4 regions of the Streptomyces sp. NBC_01474 genome follow, and region 4 is predicted to be linked to each of the others. Evidence: riboswitches for the same ligand, from Rfam matches in the RefSeq annotation. Region 4 holds a riboswitch; each other region holds the start of a gene.
The links. A riboswitch is a leader RNA that binds a small molecule or an ion and turns the genes downstream of it on or off. The one in region 4 is predicted to bind cyclic di-AMP.

Region 1 (5,077 bases), 4.0 Mb from region 4:
CAGATCGGCGTCGTCGAAGTCGTCCGTGAAGCATTCGGCGGAGTCGGGCGCGGGGTCGTCCGTCGTCGGCGGGCCGACGACCGGCCAGCCGTCCTCCCAGGTGACCGGCGCGAGGAAGGTCTCGCGGCCGAGCACGTGCCAGCCTGGGGTGCCGCCGCGCGGCCGCACCCCGAGGAACACCATCCACCACGTGCCGTCGGGTGCCTGCACCAGATCGGCGTGCCCGGTGTTCTGGACGGGTTCGTCGGTGCTGCGGTGGGTCAGGACCGGATTGGCCGGACAAGGTTCGAAGGGGCCGGTGGGCGCGGGGCCGCGGGCCACGGACACGGCATGCCCGCGCTCGGTGCCGCCCTCGGCGATCAGCAGGTACCAGTGGTCGCCCACGTGGTACAGGTGCGGCGCCTCCGGGGCCTTGGCGCCCGGTGTTCCGGACCACAGCGGGCGCGGCTCGCCGAACGTCTCGCCGGTGTACGGGTCGATACGGACCTGGGAGATGCCGGCGACCGTGACCCAGCACGCGCCGTCCTCGTCCCAGGCGAGATCCGGGTCGATGCCGGGGACGCCGGGCAGTGGGACCGGGTCGGACCAGGGGCCCGCCGGGTCAGTGGCGGAGACGAGCAGGTTGCCGCCGCCCTCGCTCACATTGGTGGTGATGAGCCAGAAGCGGCCGTCGTGGTGGCGCAGCGTCGGCGCGTAGATCCCGGCCGAGGAGGGTGTGTCCCAGGGCAGCCGCAGCTGGCCGGGCCGGTCGAGGACGTTGCCGATCTGCCGCCAGTGCACCAGGTCGCGACTGTGGAAGAGCGGCACCCCGGGCACGTACTCGAAGCTCGAGCACGCGAGGTAGTAGTCGTCGCCGACGCGGCAGACGCTGGGGTCCGGGTGGAACCCGGGGATGACCGGGTGTGGGTCTGCCATGCTGTTTCTCCACGGTGTCGAAGCGCTTCGATTCGCGGGGAGGATATGCACGGGGGTGACGGCGCGCAAGGGGTTGAGCAGGACGCAACTGGGCCCTGAAGTCCCTTCGTACACGCGGGACTTCAGGGCCACACATCATCGATGCGCTTCAACTGGCGGTTGCTGGGCTTCCGTTCAGGCCGAGTGGACTGCGGTGTCCTCCGCGCTGAGCCGGTGCGGAACCCAAAGCGACTGTCAGTACGCGCCGTTCACGTTGTCGATCGAGCCGTACTTGTCGGCCGCGTAGTTGCAGGCGGCAGTGATGTTGGCGACCGGGTCGTAGCTGTTCATCGAGGTGCCGGGCACGTGGTAAGCCTTGAACGTGGGGTCGATGACCTGCAGGAGCCCCTTGGACGGGGTTCCTGCGACAGCGTTGGAGTCCCAGTTGTTGATGGCCAGGGGGTTGCCGGAGGACTCACGCATGATGTTGCGGTGGATGCCCTCGTAGGAGCCGGGAATGTTGTGCTGGGCCATGATGTCGAGCGACTCCTTGATCCAGCCGTCGAGGTCGTTGGTGTAGGACTTCTTCGCCGGGGCAGCGGCGAGCGTGGTCCGGACCTCGGAGCGGTCGGCCCGCTCGGCGGATGCCCTGGTGGCTACGGGCTTGGTGGGGCTCTTCTCGCCGAGCGTGAGCTTGATGCCGGGGTGTATCAGCCCCGGGTTGTCACCGACGGCGGCTCGGTTGTCCTGGTACAGCTTCTTCCAGCCGCCGCTCAGAGAGTGCTCTCGGGCGATCTTGCTGAGGGTGTCGCCCGCGGCGACGACATACGTCGTGGGGGCCGCGGCGCTCTTTGCGGCCGGGGCGGCCTGCTCCGCGCTGGCGTTGGTCGCGCCGAGCACCGGGAGAGCGAGCACAGCCGCGCCCGTGCCTGCGGCGGCGAGTCCCCGGGTGAGCGAGATGGACTTGAGGCGGCGGTGCTTTCCCTTTGAGGGCATGACGAATTCCTCTCCGTCGCCTGCGAGGTGAGCTGTCGGGTTCGGACAGGAGATGTCCGGTCGCACTATGAGTGCGACTTCACCCCGAGCCGTTCCGCAAACCGGATCGGCGGCTTACCTGGGTCCCCCGCTCCTGCCGTACGTAACCGAGTGGGTGGGAGGGATTCCGGACAGCGGCAGGATTCGGCGTTCCATCCGGATTGACGGTGACATTAGGCGAGAAAGCGCGGACGGAACAAGACCGGAATTGTGATCGCGAAATGTGAGAGCCCTGTGTGCGGCGACCAGGACACGCCGCCATCTTTGATCGAAAAGCCCAATCTTCTTCGCGCAGAAGGGAAGCAGGGCATCAGCAGAGCTCGGGGCCCGCGTCTGTTCGTGTGACGCGGTTCACTGAATGGGATGCAGGTTGGAATGCCACCCCATCACGTATGAGGGTGCGGTATTTCGCCTGAATCCCCTGCAAGATAGGTGTAACTCCTCTTACGGCGCCAATAATGTTTAAAAGATGGTTTTTACTATGAAAACGGACATAGCGCCGCGTTGAGTTTGCTACCTAAAGGGGCATATTGGCGTCAATGTCGACCCGATCACGCGGCCCGATGGGCGTCCCCGCCGCACGGTTCATGAGCAAGCCTCGATCGGGATGGTGCCTGAACGTGACCTTGTGCGGTTCGGCTGAGGGTCGACCGAGGTGAGGCCGACGGGCTCCGTCATCGGAGTGCACTTCCTGCCGACCTGTTGGGGTCGCGGGATACCCGAGGGCCGGGTGGGCGAGGGCTCCGATGGTGCACCTGGAAATCTTGCGGGGCTCAGGATGTGCGCGAGTTCAGAAGAGGCCTGAATGTGATGGGAAGTCAGTTGCGGATCGTCACCGGTATGTCAGTGAAAGCCTCTGCTCGGATCCGGAGGAGCCTGCTGAAAATCTCTGCCGACTGACGAGTGAAGGTGTGCCGCGAAGAAGCGCAGTAATAGAGGAAGTTACTCGGGCGCATGAAACATGACGGCGATTCACCAGTCACGCGGGATATTTGAGACCTGAATTCGAGCGAAGGCGTGCTGGACGCGAGCGCGAACGGGCTTATGGGAGCGGCGTGTTCCTGATTTGAGGCAGGCACCGCCGCGTTGTGGTGAGTCGTGGGCCGGGCCGCTGCCTCGGGTCCGGTTGTGCGGGGAGCTGACGGGACGCGGGCGGCTGGTGCCGGAGTGGGCGGGCGTTCGCGGCGTGCACGGCATCTGACCGACGCCGGGGCGAGGCGGCCCGCTTTCCTGCGGGTACCGCTACCGGTGTTCCGGGTTTTCGTAGTCGTGGCGGCAGCCGGCGTCCCAGGCGGTGCGCTGGTTGCCGTAGGCGGGGATGCCACCGAGATCTTTCAATGCCCGGGCCAGGTGCAGCAGGTTCCAGGTCATGAACGCGGTGTTGCGGTTGGTGAAGTCGTTCTCGGGGCCGCCGGAGCTCGGGTCGAGGTAGGAGGGGCCGGGGCCGGCCTCACCGATCCATCCGGCGTCGGCCTGGGGAGGGATGGTGTACCCCAGGTGTTGCAGGCTGTAGAGGACATTCATTGCGCAGTGTTTGACGCCGTCCTCGTTGCCGGTGATCAGGCAGCCGCCGACGCGGCCGTAATAGGCGTACTGTCCTGCGTCGTTGAGAAGACTGGAACAGGCATAGAGGCGTTCGATCACCTGTTTCGTCACGGAGCTGTTGTCGCCCAGCCAGATCGGGCCGGCCAGTACGAGGATGTCGGCGGCCATGACCTGACGGTAGAGGTCCGGCCAGGCGTCCGTCTCCCAGCCGTGCTCCGTCATGTCGGGCCACACGCCCGTGGCGATGTCGTGGTCGACGGCCCGGATGACATCGACGTGCACCCCTTGGGCTTCCATGATGGCGGTGCTGCGGTCGATCAGACCCTGGGTGTTGCTCGTCTCCGGCGAGCGTTTGAGGGTGCAGTTGATGACCAGCGCCCGCAGGTCGTCGTACCGGGCCGGAGGCGCGTCGGTGGCGGGTGACGAGGCGGTCATACGGTCCTCCCGGAGCTCTGTCGCCATCTGGTGCGCGGCGACTTGTCCACTTTGCCCGGCGTGGGGCCCGGCCGGCGGCAGCCGCCACAGCGGAGCCTCCGAATGGCCCTGGTGGTCTGCACGTGCGGTCGGCTGATCCCGAGCAGGAGCTGTGCGGCCTGCTGGTACAGATCACGGGTGCCGACGGCGAGGTTCTCAACCATGCCCGGATGAATGGCACGCTCGCCCCGATCTCAAGATTCCGGAGAGCGCCTTTGACAGGCTCTGTGGCGATCCCGCACCACCCCATGGAGTTCCCCGCCTCCGCCGGCCAGGTGGCGATGCGAACTCACCAGAGAATCCACACCATCCTGGCGAATCAAAACGGATGACACGGGAGGAGCCACCTGAGCATTGATCAGGTGCTCTCCTACTCCAACGCGTGAACCGCCGCGGAGAATACCGGTGACATCCGGGATGCCGCCGGGACGATGAGGCGAGCGGTGCCAGGACGGCGGCCCGCGGCAAGGAGGGCGCCGGTCAGCAGCCGGTGGCGACGGGTCAGCCGCGACCATGCGCGCTCGTACTCCTGCGGTCGTCCGGCGGCCAGGCAGCGGACGGCTGCCCGTGCCGTCGCAAGGCCGAGAGCGATGCCCTCGCCGGTGAGGGCATCCAGGTAGCCCGCGGCGTCGCCGACGAGCAGGACACGGCCGGCGACTCTGCGTCGAGCGCGCTGCCGCAGCGGTCCCGCGCCACGTACGTCGGTCGCGGCCGCACCGCGGAGCGACGCCGTGAGAGTGGGGAAGCCGGCGAGGTGCTGGTCGTAGCTGCGGCGGCAGCGGCTGAGGATCGCGACGCCCACCAGGTCCTCGCCGACCGGTGTCACGTAGGCCTCGCCCTCGCCGGACCAGTGGACCTCCACGAAGTCGGTCCATGGCTCGATGCGGAAGTGCCGGCGAAGTCCATAGCGGCCGTCTTTGGCGCCGGGCATCTCCAGTCCCATCGTCCGCCGCACGGGGGAGTGCAGGCCGTCAGCGGCGATCAGCCAGCGGGCTGTCGTGCCCGCCGCGGTGACAGAGCCAGACCTCTGGTGCACTTCACCGACCTTGCCTGCCACCATCCGCACGCCGAGATCAAGAGCGCGCCGGTGAAGCGCGGCATGCAGCGTCGTACGGCGGATTCCCAGCCC
Region 2 (5,077 bases), 2.8 Mb from region 4:
GTCAGTGGCCGCGCGTAGCGTCGACGTGTCAACTGTTCGTGCTGCATGGCTGCTTGCGCGGATCCGACGGAGCCCCGCCCGGAACAGCGCCCGCGGCGGGGCCTCGCGCGCCTAGGCTCCGCGCATGGAACAGAGCGAGATCATCTTGCGCGCAATCGGCGTCCTGACCGAGACCCAGGAAATGGTGCGCCGGCTCAGCAAGGATGCCGAGCCCGACATCGAGGCCGAGGACGCCCAGCTCGGGCGCCTGGTGACAGAGGTGTTCCCCTCCATCGAGATCCCGGCGGAATCGAGCGTGGAGGAGGCGGCGGAGGCCACCGTCGCGGCACTGATGCCGGTGACGATCTCCCTGGTGGGCGCCTTCGCGTTCCTCTTCTCCGAGCTCGCCGAGGTGCATGACTCGGGCCGGACGGACATCAAGACCGCCGACCTCCTGCAACACCTCGCGCTGCGCCTGTCCAGGTCGGACGACAACCAGTAGCCACGACACAGGAGAACGGAGCAGGGGGTCGGCCGGCGCCTCGGGGCGCGGGCCGGCCCCTTTTCGCGTCTCCCGCAGCCCGAGCCCTCCTTTTCGCGCTCCTCGCCCCCTGCCCCCTACCCGGCCATCCGTACGTCCTGTACATTTTTTACAGAAGCAGCGACAGAGTTCCGCGCTCACGGAGGCATGTGCCATGAACCGACCTTCCGCCCGCTATGTGCTGCCCGAGTTCACCGAGCACACCTCGGCCGGGCACCGCACCCTCGATCCGTACTCCAAGCTCCTGGAGGAGCGGATCGTCTTCCTGGGGACGCCGATCGACGACACCTCCGCGAACGACGTGATGGCGCAGTTCATGCACCTCGAGTACGCCGCGCCGGACCGGGACATCTCGCTGTACATCAACTCCCCCGGCGGCTCGTTCAGCGCGATGATGGCGATCTACGACACGATCCGGTTCGTCAGCTGCGAGGTCGAGACCGTGTGCCTCGGGCAGGCCGCCTCCGCCGCCGCCGTGCTCCTGGCGGCCGGGACACCGGGGAAGCGGGCCATGCTGCCCGGCGCGCGCGTGGTGATCCATCAGCCGGGGCTGCCCGAGCCCGCGCAGGGCCAGCCGAGCGACCTGGAGATCCAGGCCCGTGAACTGGTGCGTATGCGCGCCCAGCTGGAGGAACTGCTCGCGCGGCACACCGGGCAGAACCGCGAGCGCATCGCCGCCGACATCGAGCGGGACACGATCCTCCGGGCCCAGGACGCCGTGGAGTACGGGCTCGTGGACCGGGTCATCGACAACCGCAAGACGTCCGGTTCGGCCCCCGGCGCCAGGTGAGCCGGCGATGCTGCCGCCCGAACTGCCCCCGCTGCCCGCGCTGACGCGCGCCGAGTGCGAACTCCTCGACCGCTATCTGGAGGTGGTCGATCTGCTCGGCAGGATCAACCCGGCCCGGAGCGACCACACGTATGGCGGACTGCGCGCTGCGCAAGCGCTCGTCGGCAGGGCGACGGCCCTCAGGGACGCCCTGACGCTCATGCATCAGCGGGGCGAGAGCGAGGTCCACGCGACGACGCTGGCTCGGGCTTTGCGGGTCCTGGACGGAGAAAGGAGGTCACAACGGGTCACAGTTCCGCCGGAGCCGGTCAATTGACGGTGCATTCGAGACTGGAGCGGTCGAGGCGAACCGTCCGGACCCGAGCCGAAACGGACCAGAAGAGGTACCCACATACGGAGTAGCCGGTACTAGCACTTGCGAACCGGAAAAGTTGCGCGGAACGCCTACGCGGAATCAGAGATTCCGCCTTCCGCTGCTGGTGCGGGCGTCGTCGGGACCCCTGCACCAGGGTGGAAAGGTGCGCTGTCCACCCGAACAGGCCAGTCGTGAGGACACTCACTTAACGCCGATTCGGCGCTGCGTTCGCGCCGTTCGTGCGTGAAGATCCCTTCCGACGACAAGCCCCCGCCGCCGCGGCGGGGCGGTCCGTGCGGACGCCGAGTCCTGCCGCCGTACGGATGCCAGGTCGACAGGAGTGGATCGGCAGGAGTGGAGGACCCGAGCACGACGGGCCGCCGGAGCTGTTTTCCGGGCCGGCCCTTGGGGTGAAGCCGCACATCGCGGCCGGGCAACTTCGCCAGCCCGAATCCGACAGGTCATCCTTCACAGGCGGCTGACGAAGGGTTGCGCATGACTGCGCTCAATCGTGTCCCGTCGCTGCTCGCCCGGGCCGGAACCGCCTCGGCCCTCACGCTCGCCGTAGCGGGTGGCAGCCTGCTGGTCCCCGGAGCCGCCCCCGAAGCGGAAGCCGCGCCACCGGCGACGAAAGCACTCCAGATCGCGGCCTCCAAGAGGGGAAGCCCCTACCGGTGGGGCGCCACTGGGCCGCACACATTCGACTGCTCGGGCCTGACGCTCTACTCGTTCAAGGCCGCGGGCAAGAAACTGCCCCGCACCGCCGCCCAGCAGTACAACAAGACCCGCCATGTCTCCGCGTCCCATCGAAAACGCGGTGACCTGGTCTTCTTCCACTCGGGCCGCGGCGTCTACCACGTCGGCATCTACGCCGGGAAGGGAAAGATCTGGCACTCGCCGAAGACCGGTGCCGTGGTGCGGCTCGAGCGGATCTGGACGAGGAGCGTCTGGTACGGGCGCGTGCGCTAGCGCCGTCTGACGGGTCCCCCGGGCGCCCGGGGGACCCGTCAGGCGCCGGAGCGTGCTCACGCCCGCCCGCCTCGGAACCGCGCGATGGGGTACTCGTGGTCGTATGGACGAGGACCGAAGGGCTTGCGACGAGGACGCCCCACGCCCGGGCCCGCCGAGCGGCGGCCAGGACCGGCACGAGACGCCGCTGGAGCGCGCGGACCGGAACTTCGGCGAGCTGCTCCAGGAACTGAGGGTCACCCAGACGGGCGTGCAGATCCTCTTCGCGTTCCTGCTGACGCTGGCGTTCACTCCGCGGTTCCCGTCGCTGGACGCCGTGCAGCGCGCGACCTACATCGCGACGCTGCTGCTCGCGGTGCTCGCCGCCGCGCTGTTCACGGCGCCCGCGGCGCTGCACCGCGCGCTGTTCCGGCGCGGCGCCAAGCCTCAGATCGTGCAGATGTCCTCGCGGCTCGCCACGGCCGGCCTGAGCGTTCTGGTGCTCGCCCTGACCGGGTCCGTGCTGCTCGTCGTGGACGTCACGGCGGGGCGGGCGGCGGGGATCGCGGCGGGAGCCGGCACGTTCGCGGTCTGTGTGGGCCTGTGGGGTGTGCTGCCGCGTCTGGTGCGGCGCTCGCTCACGCGGGCGCAGGAGGAGACGGACACACCGTCCCCGTAGCCGCCTTCATACCTGCCGGCCTTCACACCTGTTGGCCTGCACGCCCGCCGGCCTTCACACCTGTTGGACAGGGACCGTCCACGGCAGGGCGATCCATACGGTCTTGCCGCCTTCGGGGGTGGGCCTGACCGACAGGCTTCCGCCGCACTCGGCGGTCAGCCAGCGGATGATCACCATGCCGCGCCCGTTGTCCTGCTGGACGGCGGCCGGGAGCCGCTTCGGGTAGCACGGGTGGCTGTCCGTGACACCGATGCGCAGGTGTTCGTCGCGCTCCAGCTGCATGTCGACCTTGAAGACGGGCGACTGTCCACGGGTGTGCATCACGGCGTTCGTGGCGAGTTCGGAGACGATGAGCCGGACCGTGTCGGCGGCTTCCGCGTCGCGCGGCATGCCCCATTCGGCGAGTACGTCGCTGACATATGTGCGGGCCGAGAAGACCGAGGCGGGATCGCTCGGCAGAGTGACGGATGCTTCCTGGTGATCTGCCATGGCGACGTCGTCCCTTTTTTCGCCGGGGCCTGAATCCGACACATGGCGGATGACTCGAGGCGACCCCCGGACTGGTGCTTCGCGCCAGAGTGCCACTCCCGCCCGGCCGGTGGAGCCGATCCCCCGAGATATGCATATATCTGTCGCTCGAAGCGGTGAACTCTGCGTGGGTGGACCGCATTTGGGCGTACGCCGCCGACTTCCTCTACCGTCGCCTCAGAACACCGATCCGCCGGGCCTGAAGGAGCCGGGCCGCAGGTCCGAGGAGACAGGATGAAACACGGTCCGGCGGTGCGCCGCCGCAGACTCGGCGCGGAGCTGCGCGCGCTGCGTGCCCGCGCGGGACTCACAAGTGGCGAGACGGCCCGGCTGGTCGGCTGGCACCAGTCGAAAGTGAGCCGTATCGAGACCGGGCGCAGCGGCGTGAAAGCGTCGGACGTGCGCCTCCTGCTCGACGCCTTCGAGGTCGCGGACTCCGGCCTGCGGGATCTACTGGTCGCGCTGGCGGGGTCGGGGGACGACGGCGGCCAGCACTGGTGGCACGCCTACCGGGACCTTCTGCCGCCCGCCTACCGGGACTTCATCAGCCTGGAGTCGCAGGCGTGCCGGGTCAGGACGGTCGAGACGTCCGTCGTGCCGGGCCTCCTCCAGACGCCCGACTACGCGCGTGCGGTGACCAGGGCCGCGCTCGGCGGGCTGCCGGACGGGCAGGTAGACGCCCTGGTCGAGGTGCGGATCGCCCGGCAGGACGTGCTGCGTTCCGCGTCCCCGCTCCGGCTCAGCGCGGTGCTCGACGAGGCGGTGCTGCGGCGCCCGGTGGGCGGTCCCCGGGTGATGGCGGAGCAGCTGCGTCAGCTGGCCGCCGTGGCGAAGCTTCCCCATGTGCGGCTTCAGGTACTGCCGTTCACCGCAGGGGAGCATGTCGGACTCACCGGCCCTTTCGTTGTGTTCTCATTTCCGAACACTTCCGATCTGGACGTAGTAGTTCTCGACCATTTGACGAGTAGCCTCTACCTCGAGCGGAAAGAAGACCTCAAGGCGTACACGGACGCCTTTGACACCCTTCGGATCCACGCCCTTTCGCCCGGGGACTCGTTGGATTTCATCGCCGGGATCGCCGGAGCGCATCGCCCTCCGGACTGTGAACGCACGTAAGGAGGCACCATGTCAGCACTGCCTCGGTACGTACCATCCGCCGCCGTTCCCAGCACCTCTCTGCACGACGCGCCATGGCGGCGAAGCAGCCGAAGCACCGGAATGAACAACTGCGTCGAGACGGCTCCGCTGCACCGCGGC
Region 3 (5,077 bases), 970 kb from region 4:
GAACTGGAGGATGTTGCGGATGGTGGCTCCGCGGAACGCGTAGATCGACTGGTCGGCGTCACCCACGACGCACAGCTCGGCCGGCGGGAGATCGCCCTCACGCGGCGGCTCGTCCTCCGCGCGGCCGCTGTCGACCGATCCCACCAGCTCCCTGACCAGCGCGTACTGCGCGTGGTTCGTGTCCTGGTACTCGTCGACCAGGACGTGGCGGAAGCGGCGGTGGTAGTGCTCGGCGACGTCCGGGAAGGCGCGCAGGAGGTTTACCGTCGTCATGATCAGGTCGTCGAAGTCCAGCGCGTTCGCCTCGCGGAGGCGGGACTGGTACATCGCGTAGGCCTGGGCGAGGGTCTTCTCGAAGCCGTCGGCGGCCTGAGCCGCGAAGTCCTCCTCGTCGATGAGCTCGTTCTTCAGGTTCGAGATCTTGGCGCTGAAGGACTTCGGCGGGAACTTCTTCGGGTCCAGGTCGAGGTCGCGGCAGACCAGGGCCATGAGGCGCTTGGAGTCGGCGGCGTCGTAGATCGAGAACGACGACGTGAAGCCGAGCTTCTTCGACTCGCGGCGCAGGATACGGACGCAGGCGCTGTGGAACGTCGACACCCACATCGCGTTCGCCCGCGGGCCGACGAGGGACTCGACGCGCTCCTTCATCTCGCCCGCGGCCTTGTTCGTGAACGTGATCGCGAGGATCTGGCCGGGGTGCACGCCGCGCTCGCCGAGGAGATACGCGATGCGGTGCGTGAGCACACGGGTCTTGCCGGAACCTGCGCCCGCCACGATGAGCAGCGGGGAGCCGCCGTGGACCACGGCCGCCCTCTGGTTCTCGTTCAGCCCGTCGAGGAGCGCCGCCGGGTCCAGCGCGGGGCGCGGGGCGCCGTCCCGGTAGTACGCGTCCCTGGCCGGGGGCACGTCGAACTTCCCGTCGAACAGGTCGTCCGGAACGTGCTCCGGAGCCGTGTCGTCCTCGGGCGGCGGCGGGGCATGCTCCTCACTGGCCTTCGAAGCCGTGAGGTCCGCCAGGAAGCTGTCGTCAAAGAGGCTGCTCATCGCTCTACGAGTCTAGGCCGCCCCACTGACACCCACGGCCGCCCCGGAAACTTCCCTCCGACTTCGCAGCTCCGGCCACCTCTCGTAGTGCGGAAATCACCCTCCGTGAGAGTTACCGGAGGTCACGAACGAGATTGCCGAAGGTCACGAAAATGTATCGGGCATATCGAACATCAACCTTCACAGCAGCCACACGAGTTGGCTAGCGTGCTCCGCGGGCCGCCCGTCCCCCCGCCGGCAACCGCGCCGCGAACGGGTCGCCCCCGCTGAGTTCAGTACGCCGAGAGGCATGGAACCGGGGACCCACGACCTTTGGGGTGAATCGGCCGACGACCCGTCAGGGCGCGACCGTAGGGCAGCCTTCCGAATCTCCGCCCGAACCCGACAGCTAACCCGGTAGGCGGTCATGGGAAGGAGACGCGCCCCTTGGCGTCGCACCGCAAGCCGCGCAGCAGGACGGCCGGTCCCCGCACGGCCCCCGTCGTCGGAATCACCACGGCGGCCCTCACCTCCATAGCCCTGCTCTCGCAGAGCGCGACCGCCGCCCCCTCCGCGCCGCCGAAGCCGAGCCTGGAAGAGGTCCAGAAGAAGGTCGACACCCTCTACCACCAGGCGGGCGTCGCCACGGAGAAGTACAACGCGGCCAAGGAGCGCACCACCAAGCAGCAGAAGCACGTCGGCGACCTGCTCGACGACGTCGCGCAGCGCACCGAGAAGCTCAACAAGGCCCGCCAGGAGCTCGGCACCTTCGCCGCCGCCCAGTACCGCACCGGCGCCGTCTCCGACACCGCGACGCTGCTCCTCGCCGACGACGCGCAGGACTACTTCGACCAGGACCAGCTGATGAGCCGGCTCACGAGCCGCCAGAAGAAGGCCGTCGACGACTACCAGACCGAGCAGGCCGCCACCACGAAGAAGCGCACCGAGGCGGCCAAGAGCCTGGAGACGCTGACCACTTCGCAGGCCACGCTCAGGAGCACGAAGAGGGACGTCCAGCAGAAGCTCGGCGACGCCCGCGAACTCCTGTCGAAGCTGACCGCCGAGGAGAAGGCGCGCCTCGCGGCGATCGAGAAGAAGAAGCAGGAGGCCGCGAGGAAGAAGGCGGAGGAGCTGGCGCGTCAGCAGGCCGAGGCGGAGGCCAAGCGCAAGGCGGCCGAGGAGGCGCGCCAGAAGGAGAACCCGGGCACGGGCAGCGGTTCCGGCACGGGTACGGGTACGGGTACGGGTACGGGCTCCGGCAGCACCGGCAGTGGCTACACCGCCAAGGCCGCGAAGGTCATCGCCTTCGCCGAGTCCCAGATGGGCAAGCCGTACGTGTGGGGCGCCACGGGCCCGGACTCGTACGACTGCTCGGGCCTCACGCAGGCCGCGTGGAAGGCGGCCGGCATCTCGCTGCCGCGCACGACCTGGGACCAGGTCAAGGTCGGAACGACCGTCACCACGGCCAACGCCCAGCCCGGCGACCTGGTCTTCTTCTACGACGACATCAGCCACGTCGGCATCTACATCGGCGACGGCAAGATGATCCACGCCCCGAAGCCGGGCGCGAACGTGCGCGTCGAGTCGATCTACTACATGCCGATCCACAGCGTGGTGCGCCCGGCCTGACCGCCTTCGTGGGGTTACGTTCGGGCGGTGCGCGGCCCGAACGCAACCCCAGGTCCCGGACCCACGTGGTCCCAGCTCCCGCCGGCCGCCGGTGCCGCCGTCATGGCCACCGGCATCATCTCGGTCGGCCTGAACCTGACCGGTCACTCGGTGCTGTCCGGCATCACACTGGTGCTCGCCGCCGCCCTCTGGCTGGTCCTCGCGACGGACTTCGCGAGCCGGCTGCTGCGGGAGCGCGACCGCTGGCACTCCGAGGCCGACACCCCGCCCGCGCTCACCGCGGTCGCGGCGACGGCCGTCCTCGGCACCCGGATCTCCATGTTCGGCTGGCAGACCCTGGCCGAGGCGCTCCTCGCCCTGGCCGCTCTCGTCTGGCCGATGCTCCTGATCAACGTCGTACGGCACTGGAAGCCGCGGATGCCGGGGGCCGTGTTCCTCGGCTGTGTCGCGACGCAGGGCCTCGTCGTCCTGGCGGCGACGCTCGTGCCCGCGGTCGGCGCGCACTGGCTCGGGTTCACCGGGATGGTGCTCTTCTGGGGCGGGATCGTCCTGTACTGCTTGGCGCTGCTCCACTTCGACCTGCGCGAGGTGGCCTCCGGCGCCGGGGACCAGTGGGTCGCGGGCGGCGCGCTCGCCATCTCCGCACTCGCCGCGTCGAAGCTCGTCGCGACGGGCCTGTGGAACAAGGACGACACGGACGTCCTGCGCACCATGAGCTTCCTGCTGCTCGCGCTCGATGTGGCCTGGTACGTCGTGCTGGCGGTGGCGGAGGTGCGGTGGCCCAGGCCGCGTTACGACGTGCGGCGCTGGTCGACGGTCTTCCCGTTGGGAATGACAGCGGCGGCGGCACTGTCCGTGAGCGCCGCCGCCGATGTGCCCTGGCTCAAGGGGCCGGGGCAGGTACTGGTGTGGATCGCGGTGGCCGCGTGGCTCGCCACCCTGTTCGGGACGTTCAGGTCCCGCACACCCGCCTGACTCAGGTCCACAGGACCGTGCCGGCTCAGGTCCAGAGGACCGCGATGAAGATGTTCGCGGTGGTCAGGAGGCCGACGAGGCCGAACAGGCCCTTGTCCACCTTCTCGTCGTCCCGCTTCACGTACACGAGGCCGAGGATCACGATCAGCAGCGCGAGCTTCACGCCGATCTTGATGTTGTTGACGGTGTTGCCGTCCGCCTGATTCAGGCCCACGAGGACGACACCCGTGACCAGCATGGTCAGCGCACCGTGCAGCATCGCCGGGACGAACCGGGCCGTTCCCTTGCCCATCGCCTTCATCTGGGTGAGGAACCCACCGAGGAGCGAGGCGATGCCGATGATGTGCAGGCCGACGAAGAGGTGGATGAGTACGTCCATGACCGGCGAGCCTAGCCGGGGCCTCACTGCCCCCATGAACCGGCCCGCACCGATCCCTCGCCGGTCACATACGGTCACTCACGGAACACACGGGCCAGTTGCGGACAATCCGTCACCAACCCGTGACGGTCAGGTTTAGCGTCCTTCCTCAGGTGACCGGCTCCCCACCGCCGCCCCGCTCAGGGGCGGTAGTCGGGCACCTACCGCCGAGAAAGGTCCGGCGGCGGCCCGCTTCCCCTGTGCGGGCCGCCGCCGGACGCGTAAGCAGTACGTACCGGAAGGACGTGCCCCTCGTGTCGGCAGCGCACCGTAAGCCCCGACAGCGCTCGCTCACCGGCCCCACGGCCCGCACCGCGGCGACCCTCGCTCTCGCCTCCGCGGCGACCGCCACCGCCCTGGACGGCGCGGCACACGCGGACCCCCGGCTCACCCCCAGCCAGGTGAAGGCGAAGGTCGACCGGCTCTACCAGGAGGCCGAGAAGGCCACCGAGAAGTACAACGGCGCCAAGGAGAAGGCGGACAAGGCCGAGAAGAGGCTCGGCTCCCTGCGTGACGAGGCGGCCCGCAGGACGGACCGGCTCAACACCCAGCGTGAAGCGCTCGGTTCAGCCGCCGCCGCGCAGTACCGCACCGGCGCCCTCGACCCGGCGGTCCAACTCGTCCTGTCCTCTGACCCCGCCCGGTACCTCGACAACGCGGCGCTCGCCGACCGGCTCGGCACCCGGCAGGCCTCTGCGGTGGGGCGCGTGCAGCGCGAGCTCCGGCAGATCGAACAGCTGCGCTCCGAGGCCGACGGCCGGCTCGCCGAGCTGCGCAAACGGCAGGGCGAGCTGAAGAAGCAGAAGAAGGCGGTCACCGGGAAGCTGGCCGAGGCGAAGCGTCTGCTCGACCAGCTTCCGGCGGCCGAGCGCGCCGGCGTCGGAGCGGGCGCCGGCGACACCGGCGCGGCCGACCGCGCCTCCCGCTCGGACTCCTCCCGTGACATGCCGTCCGGCGCCCTGCCGAAGGCCCCGGACTCCCGCACGGCGGCGGCCATCGCCTACGCCTACAACGCCCTCGGCAGCCCCTACG
Region 4 (5,077 bases):
CCGGTGAACGCCGCCTGTTGCACGGTCAGGCCCTGCGCCCTCAGAAGGCGTACGTCGGCGGGGATCAGGTCGCCGGGGCCGAGCCGCACCACGTCGCCGGGCACCAACTGGCTCACCGGGAGCTCGCGTTCGGCCGGTGAGGCTGCCGCGTCGGCGCCGGGGCGGCGCAGCACGGTCGCCGTCGTCGCGACGAGCTCGCGCAGGCCCGCCATGGCGCTGTCCGCACGGCGCTCGCCCGCGGAGCGCAGGCAGCAGCTGACGGCGACCAGGACGAGGATCACGCAGGCGGTGCCCCAGGCCGCGACGGTCGCCGAGACGAGGCCGAGGCAGAGCAGGACCACGGTGAACGGGTCGCGCAGGCTGCGGGCGGCGAGCAAGGGCCAGGACAGGGGGCGCGTACCAGGCAGGACGTTCTCGCCGTGCCGGGCCAGGCGTCGCTCGGCCTCCGCCTCGGTGAGGCCGCGCGGGCCGCTGCCGAGGGAGCGCAGGAGCTGGAGGGTCGTACGGCCTGAGGACGGGGCGGCGACGTCGGCCGGGGCGGTGTCGGTCACTTTCGGGCGCCGTCAGGGCTTCTCGGGTGTCGGCACCGTCGTCTTCTCCCGTTCATCGGACCACGAAAGGCTCCCCAGCAGAGAGTTCGGGCCTTCAGTTTAGAGGCGGAACTTTTGCCGCTCCCCGCTAGTTTCTACAGAGCTGTAGAAGATCAGTACACGCCGAACGAGGAGAGTCATGGCCCTGTGGGATCGCTTCAAGGAGTCCGCGTCGACGATGCAGACGCAGCTCATGGCGAAGAAGAACGACCTGAAGAGCGGCGCCTTCCGTGACGCGAGCATGGCGATGTGCGCGCTGGTCGCCGCGGCCGACAGGAACGTCGACCCGGCCGAGCGCAGCCGCGTGGCCCAGCTCATCTCCACGAACGAGGTGCTGCAGAACTTCCCGGCGGACCAGCTCCAGAGCCGCTTCGACGCGAACCTGAACAAGCTGACCGCCGACTTCGACTTCGGCAAGGTCAGCGTCCTCCAGGAGATCGCCAAGGCGAAGAAGAAGCCCGCCGAGGCGCGCGCGGTCATCCAGATCGGCATCGTCATCGGCGGCGCCGACGGCGACTTCGACAAGACCGAGCAGGCCGTCGTCCGCGAGGCCTGCCTGATGCTCGACCTGCCGCCGCACGAGTTCGATCTGTAGGGGGATACACCGAAGGCCCGGAACCATTGGTTCCGGGCCTTCGGCCTTCAGTAGCGGGGACAGGATTTGAACCTGCGACCTCTGGGTTATGAGCCCAGCGAGCTACCGAGCTGCTCCACCCCGCGTCGGTAAACACGACTCTACGCCATTGCGGCGACAGAACGCGAATCGGTTGCCCGGAGTTCCGTGATCCGCCGCCTGGGACCCCTTTCACCCGGTCGGTCCCACCAGGTCGCCCGCCGTCTGTCCGGGGTGAACCCTGGGGTGGGGCCCGATGACGTGCGCAGACGCGGGACCGACGCGGACGGTGGCGGGAGACGAGTGGTGGGGCAGCGAGGAGGACACGGGCGAGAGGCGGAGCAGGGCCTGTCCCGGGCCCGGTTCTTCGTACGTCTGGTGACCGTGCTGCTCATCGTCGCCGGGGCGGTCTACGACTACGTCACGCCGTCGACGTTCACCGGCGTGCCCCTGTTCACCGCCGCCCCGCTCGTCGCGGCCCCGTTCTTCTCGCCCCGCGGCACTCTCCTGACCGGCCTCGCGACCGTCGCCGTCGTACTCGGGGTGCATCTCAGATACACCCGCAGTTACGACAGTGACGCCATCACCGAACTCGTCACGGTCGCCACCGTCGCCGTACTCGCCTGTGTCATGAACCGCGTCGTGCGGCGCGGCAGCGAGCAGCTCACCTCTGTGCGCCAGATCGCCGAGGCGGCCCAGCGCGCCGTCCTGCCCGAGCCCGCCGAGCGCATCGGCGGCCTGGAGATCGCGGCCCGCTACGAGGCCGCCCAGGAGGGGGCCTTCATCGGGGGCGATCTGTACGCGGTGCAGGACACCCCGCACGGTGTGCGGCTCGTCGTGGGCGACGTACGCGGGAAGGGCATGGGCGCGGTGGCCGCCGTGGCCGTCGTCATCGGCGCCTTCCGGGAGGCGGCCGAGCAGGAGGCGACCCTGGAGGCGGTCGCGCAGCGCCTGGAGCGGGCGCTCGCGCGGGAGGGGCTGCGGCGCAACGGCCTCGACGAGTTCGAGGGCTTCACCACGGCCGTGCTCGCCGAGATCCCGCACGGCAACGGCCTCGTACGCGTCATCAACCGCGGCCACCCGGAACCCCTGCTCCTGGGCGGCGACGGGGCGCTCAAGGTCCTGTCGGCTCCGGAGCCCGCGCTGCCGCTCGGGATGGGGGACCTCGGCACCTGGCCCGACCGGGCGTCCGAGACGGAGTTCCCGAGCGGGGCGACGCTGCTGCTCCACACCGACGGTCTCTCGGAGGCGCGCGACGCGCAGGGCACCTTCTACGACCCGGCGGCCCGGCTCGCGGGGCGGATGTTCTCGGGGCCCGATCCGCTGCTGGCCGCGCTCACCGCCGAGGTCCGACGGCACACCGGGGGCGGCACGACGGACGACATGGCGCTGCTCGCGGTGAGGCGGCCGTGAAGCAGCCGTGAAGCAGCGGTGAGCACCGTCATCACCTTACGTAGTCGAACGGCGTCGCTGTGCATAACATTTGACAAACCGTCAGATGAACGGCGCGTTCCGGTGACGGGTCAACTCGCCCGATTCCGCCCGCTCGTGCCCCGTTAAGTCCAGGCCAAAGGCGTTAACGATCAGTCGGAACGGCTTGGAATCGGGCCCCGGTGTCTATTAACGTTCGATAACGCAGCGCGGTCGTCCCAGCCGTCACAAGAGATGGCTCCGTGCGCACGCGCCTAATCCCGCAAGGGAGCCGGGGAACCACCAACTTGGGGTGAATCGGACGTCTTTCCTTGCGGAAGGCGTCGGTAGGAGACCTTCCTGCTCCGAACCCGTCAGCTAACCCGGTAGGCGAGAAGGAAGGAAAGGAGCGCGCCCCAGTGGCGTCCAACCGGCCTGCCCCAGAGTTCTCCTATGCGCCGATCGACGAAGAGTTCGGCGAAACGGACGAGCGGACCTGGGAGGAGTGGAATCCCACCGAGGAGTCCGTCCGTCCCGTACGCGGCAGGCACCGCGTAGCCAAGCAGCGCGGCGGTCTCGCGCGCAGCTCCACTGTTCTCGGTGTCGGTGTGATCGCGGCCGTCGGCGCGGGCGGCATCGCCACCGCGCAGGGCGGCAAGCCTCCCGTACACATCTCGATGCCCGACCTCTCGGCCGTCAAGGACTCGCTGCCCGACGCCAAGTCCCTGCCCGGCGTGGGCGCGCTGATATCCGATGTCTCCGGAGATGACGACGAGTCCGGCGCCGACGCGACCCCGCTGACCGGCGCCGGCATCACCACCGCGGACGCCCAGCAGGGCACGACCGCCGGCGAGGCCCTGCGCGCCCGCATCATGCAGCAGGCCGAGCAGCAGCAGGACCAGGCCGCCGACGCCGAGGCCGCGGCCGCCGAGGAGGCCGCCGCGAAGAAGGCCGCCGAGGACGCCGCCAAGGAGCAGGACGCCGCCAAGGCCAAGGCCGCCGCCGACAAGAAGGCGGCGGAGGAGGCCGCGAAGAAGAAGGCCGAGGCCGAGCGCCTCGCCAAGCTCGCCAAGAGCTTCACGCTGCCGGTCGCCTCCTACACGATCACCGGCACCTTCGGTCAGCCCGGCTCGATGTGGTCCTCCGGCTACCACACGGGTCTCGACTTCGCCGCTCCGACGGGTACGCCGCTGAAGGCGATCCACTCCGGCACCGTCAAGGAGGCCGGCTGGGCGGGCGCGTACGGCTACCGCACCGTCCTGGAGCTGCCGGACGGCACCGAGCTCTGGTACTGCCACCAGTCGTCCCTCAACGTCAGCGCGGGCCAGAAGGTGACCAGCGGCGACGTCATCGGCCGGGTCGGCGCCACCGGCAACGTGACAGGGCCGCACCTCCACCTGGAGGTCCACCCCGGCGGCCAGGCGACCGGGGTCGACCCCGCGCCGTGGCTGCGCTCCAACGGCCTGACGATCTGAGGCTCGTAACCCTCCGAACCCCGGTGGTCCTGACGGCAACCCCCCGACGTCAGGGCTGCCGGTTCGCCGTGCCCGGAATATCTTGATCCATATCGGTGTTGTGACAGGCCATGACTTCTCTTCGCAAGCTCGGCTCGTCAGACCTCGAGGTGTTCCCGCTCGCCCTCGGCGGCAATGTGTTCGGCTGGACCTCCGACGAGGCGCAGTCCTTCGCCGTACTCGACGCGTACGTCGCCGCGGGCGGCAACTTCGTCGACACGGCCGACGCGTACTCGGCGTGGGTCCCGGGCAACAAGGGCGGCGAGTCCGAGACCGTCATCGGCAAGTGGCTGGCCGCGCGCGGCAACCGCTCCGATGTCGTCATCGCCACCAAGGTCGGCGCCCACCCCGACTTCAAGGGCCTGTCCGCGCACACCATCAAGTCCGCCGCCGAGGAGTCCCTGCGCCGCCTCGGCACCGACTACATCGACCTCTACTACACGCACTTCGACGACCCGTCCGTGCCGGTCGAGGAGATCATCTCCGCCCTCGACGACCTGGTGACGGCCGGCAAGGTGCGCGCCATCGCCGCGTCGAACCTGACCCCGGAGCGCCTCCAGGAGTCCCTGGACTTCTCCGACCGCGAGGGCCTCGCCCGCTACGCGGCGCTCCAGCCGCACTACAACCTCGTCTCGCGCGACACCTACGAGGGCCGGCTCCAGGAGGTCGCCTCGCGCAGCGGTCTCGCGGCCGTCCCGTACTACGCCCTGGCGGCCGGGTTCCTGACGGGCAAGTACCGGCCGGGTACCGAGGTCGACAGCGCGCGGGCCGCGGGCGCGGGCAAGCACCTGCAGACCGAGCGCGGTGTGCGCGTCCTCACGGCGCTCGACGAGGTGGCGCAGGCGCACGGCGCCGAGGTCGCGACGGTCGCCCTCGCCTGGCTCGCGTCCCGCCCGACGGTGGCCGCCCCGATCGCGTCCGCCCGCACCGTGGAGCAGCTGCCGGCGCTG

Region 1: it holds a riboswitch for cyclic di-AMP, as region 4 does, so the genes downstream of both, OG758_RS44605 (transglycosylase SLT domain-containing protein) here and OG758_RS26610 (M23 family metallopeptidase) in region 4, are expected to answer to the same signal.
Region 2: it holds a riboswitch for cyclic di-AMP, as region 4 does, so the genes downstream of both, OG758_RS39010 (C40 family peptidase) here and OG758_RS26610 (M23 family metallopeptidase) in region 4, are expected to answer to the same signal.
Region 3: it holds a riboswitch for cyclic di-AMP, as region 4 does, so the genes downstream of both, OG758_RS21935 (C40 family peptidase) here and OG758_RS26610 (M23 family metallopeptidase) in region 4, are expected to answer to the same signal.

What each region holds. Positions count from the first base shown of each region.
Region 1 covers NZ_CP109449.1:9,753,429-9,758,505, forward strand. Annotated here, with positions in the region: gene OG758_RS44600 (glycoside hydrolase family 43 protein) at 1-915, opposite strand, end outside; gene OG758_RS44605 (transglycosylase SLT domain-containing protein) at 1,150-1,890, opposite strand; cyclic di-AMP (ydaO/yuaA leader) riboswitch at 1,893-2,057, opposite strand; gene OG758_RS44610 (flavodoxin family protein) at 3,172-3,909, opposite strand; gene OG758_RS44615 (NAD(P)/FAD-dependent oxidoreductase) at 4,319-5,077, opposite strand, start outside.
Region 2 covers NZ_CP109449.1:8,533,642-8,538,718, reverse strand. Annotated here, with positions in the region: gene OG758_RS39025 (hypothetical protein) at 125-481, shown strand; gene OG758_RS39020 (ATP-dependent Clp protease proteolytic subunit) at 675-1,310, shown strand; gene OG758_RS39015 (hypothetical protein) at 1,318-1,626, shown strand; cyclic di-AMP (ydaO/yuaA leader) riboswitch at 1,980-2,157, shown strand; gene OG758_RS39010 (C40 family peptidase) at 2,161-2,634, shown strand; gene OG758_RS39005 (DUF6328 family protein) at 2,738-3,292, shown strand; gene OG758_RS39000 (ATP-binding protein) at 3,347-3,781, opposite strand; gene OG758_RS38995 (helix-turn-helix domain-containing protein) at 4,055-4,936, shown strand; gene OG758_RS38990 (DUF397 domain-containing protein) at 4,946-5,077, shown strand, end outside.
Region 3 covers NZ_CP109449.1:4,808,856-4,813,932, forward strand. Annotated here, with positions in the region: gene pcrA (DNA helicase PcrA) at 1-1,044, opposite strand, end outside; cyclic di-AMP (ydaO/yuaA leader) riboswitch at 1,313-1,462, shown strand; gene OG758_RS21935 (C40 family peptidase) at 1,471-2,652, shown strand; gene OG758_RS21940 (tellurite resistance/C4-dicarboxylate transporter family protein) at 2,680-3,627, shown strand; gene OG758_RS21945 (hypothetical protein) at 3,653-4,006, opposite strand; gene OG758_RS21950 (C40 family peptidase) at 4,300-5,077, shown strand, end outside.
Region 4 covers NZ_CP109449.1:5,783,018-5,788,094, forward strand. Annotated here, with positions in the region: gene mgtA (magnesium-translocating P-type ATPase) at 1-551, opposite strand, end outside; gene OG758_RS26595 (tellurite resistance TerB family protein) at 730-1,185, shown strand; tRNA gene OG758_RS26600 (tRNA-Met) at 1,237-1,310, opposite strand; gene OG758_RS26605 (PP2C family protein-serine/threonine phosphatase) at 1,510-2,616, shown strand; cyclic di-AMP (ydaO/yuaA leader) riboswitch at 2,876-3,021, shown strand; gene OG758_RS26610 (M23 family metallopeptidase) at 3,033-4,088, shown strand; gene OG758_RS26615 (aldo/keto reductase) at 4,199-5,077, shown strand, end outside.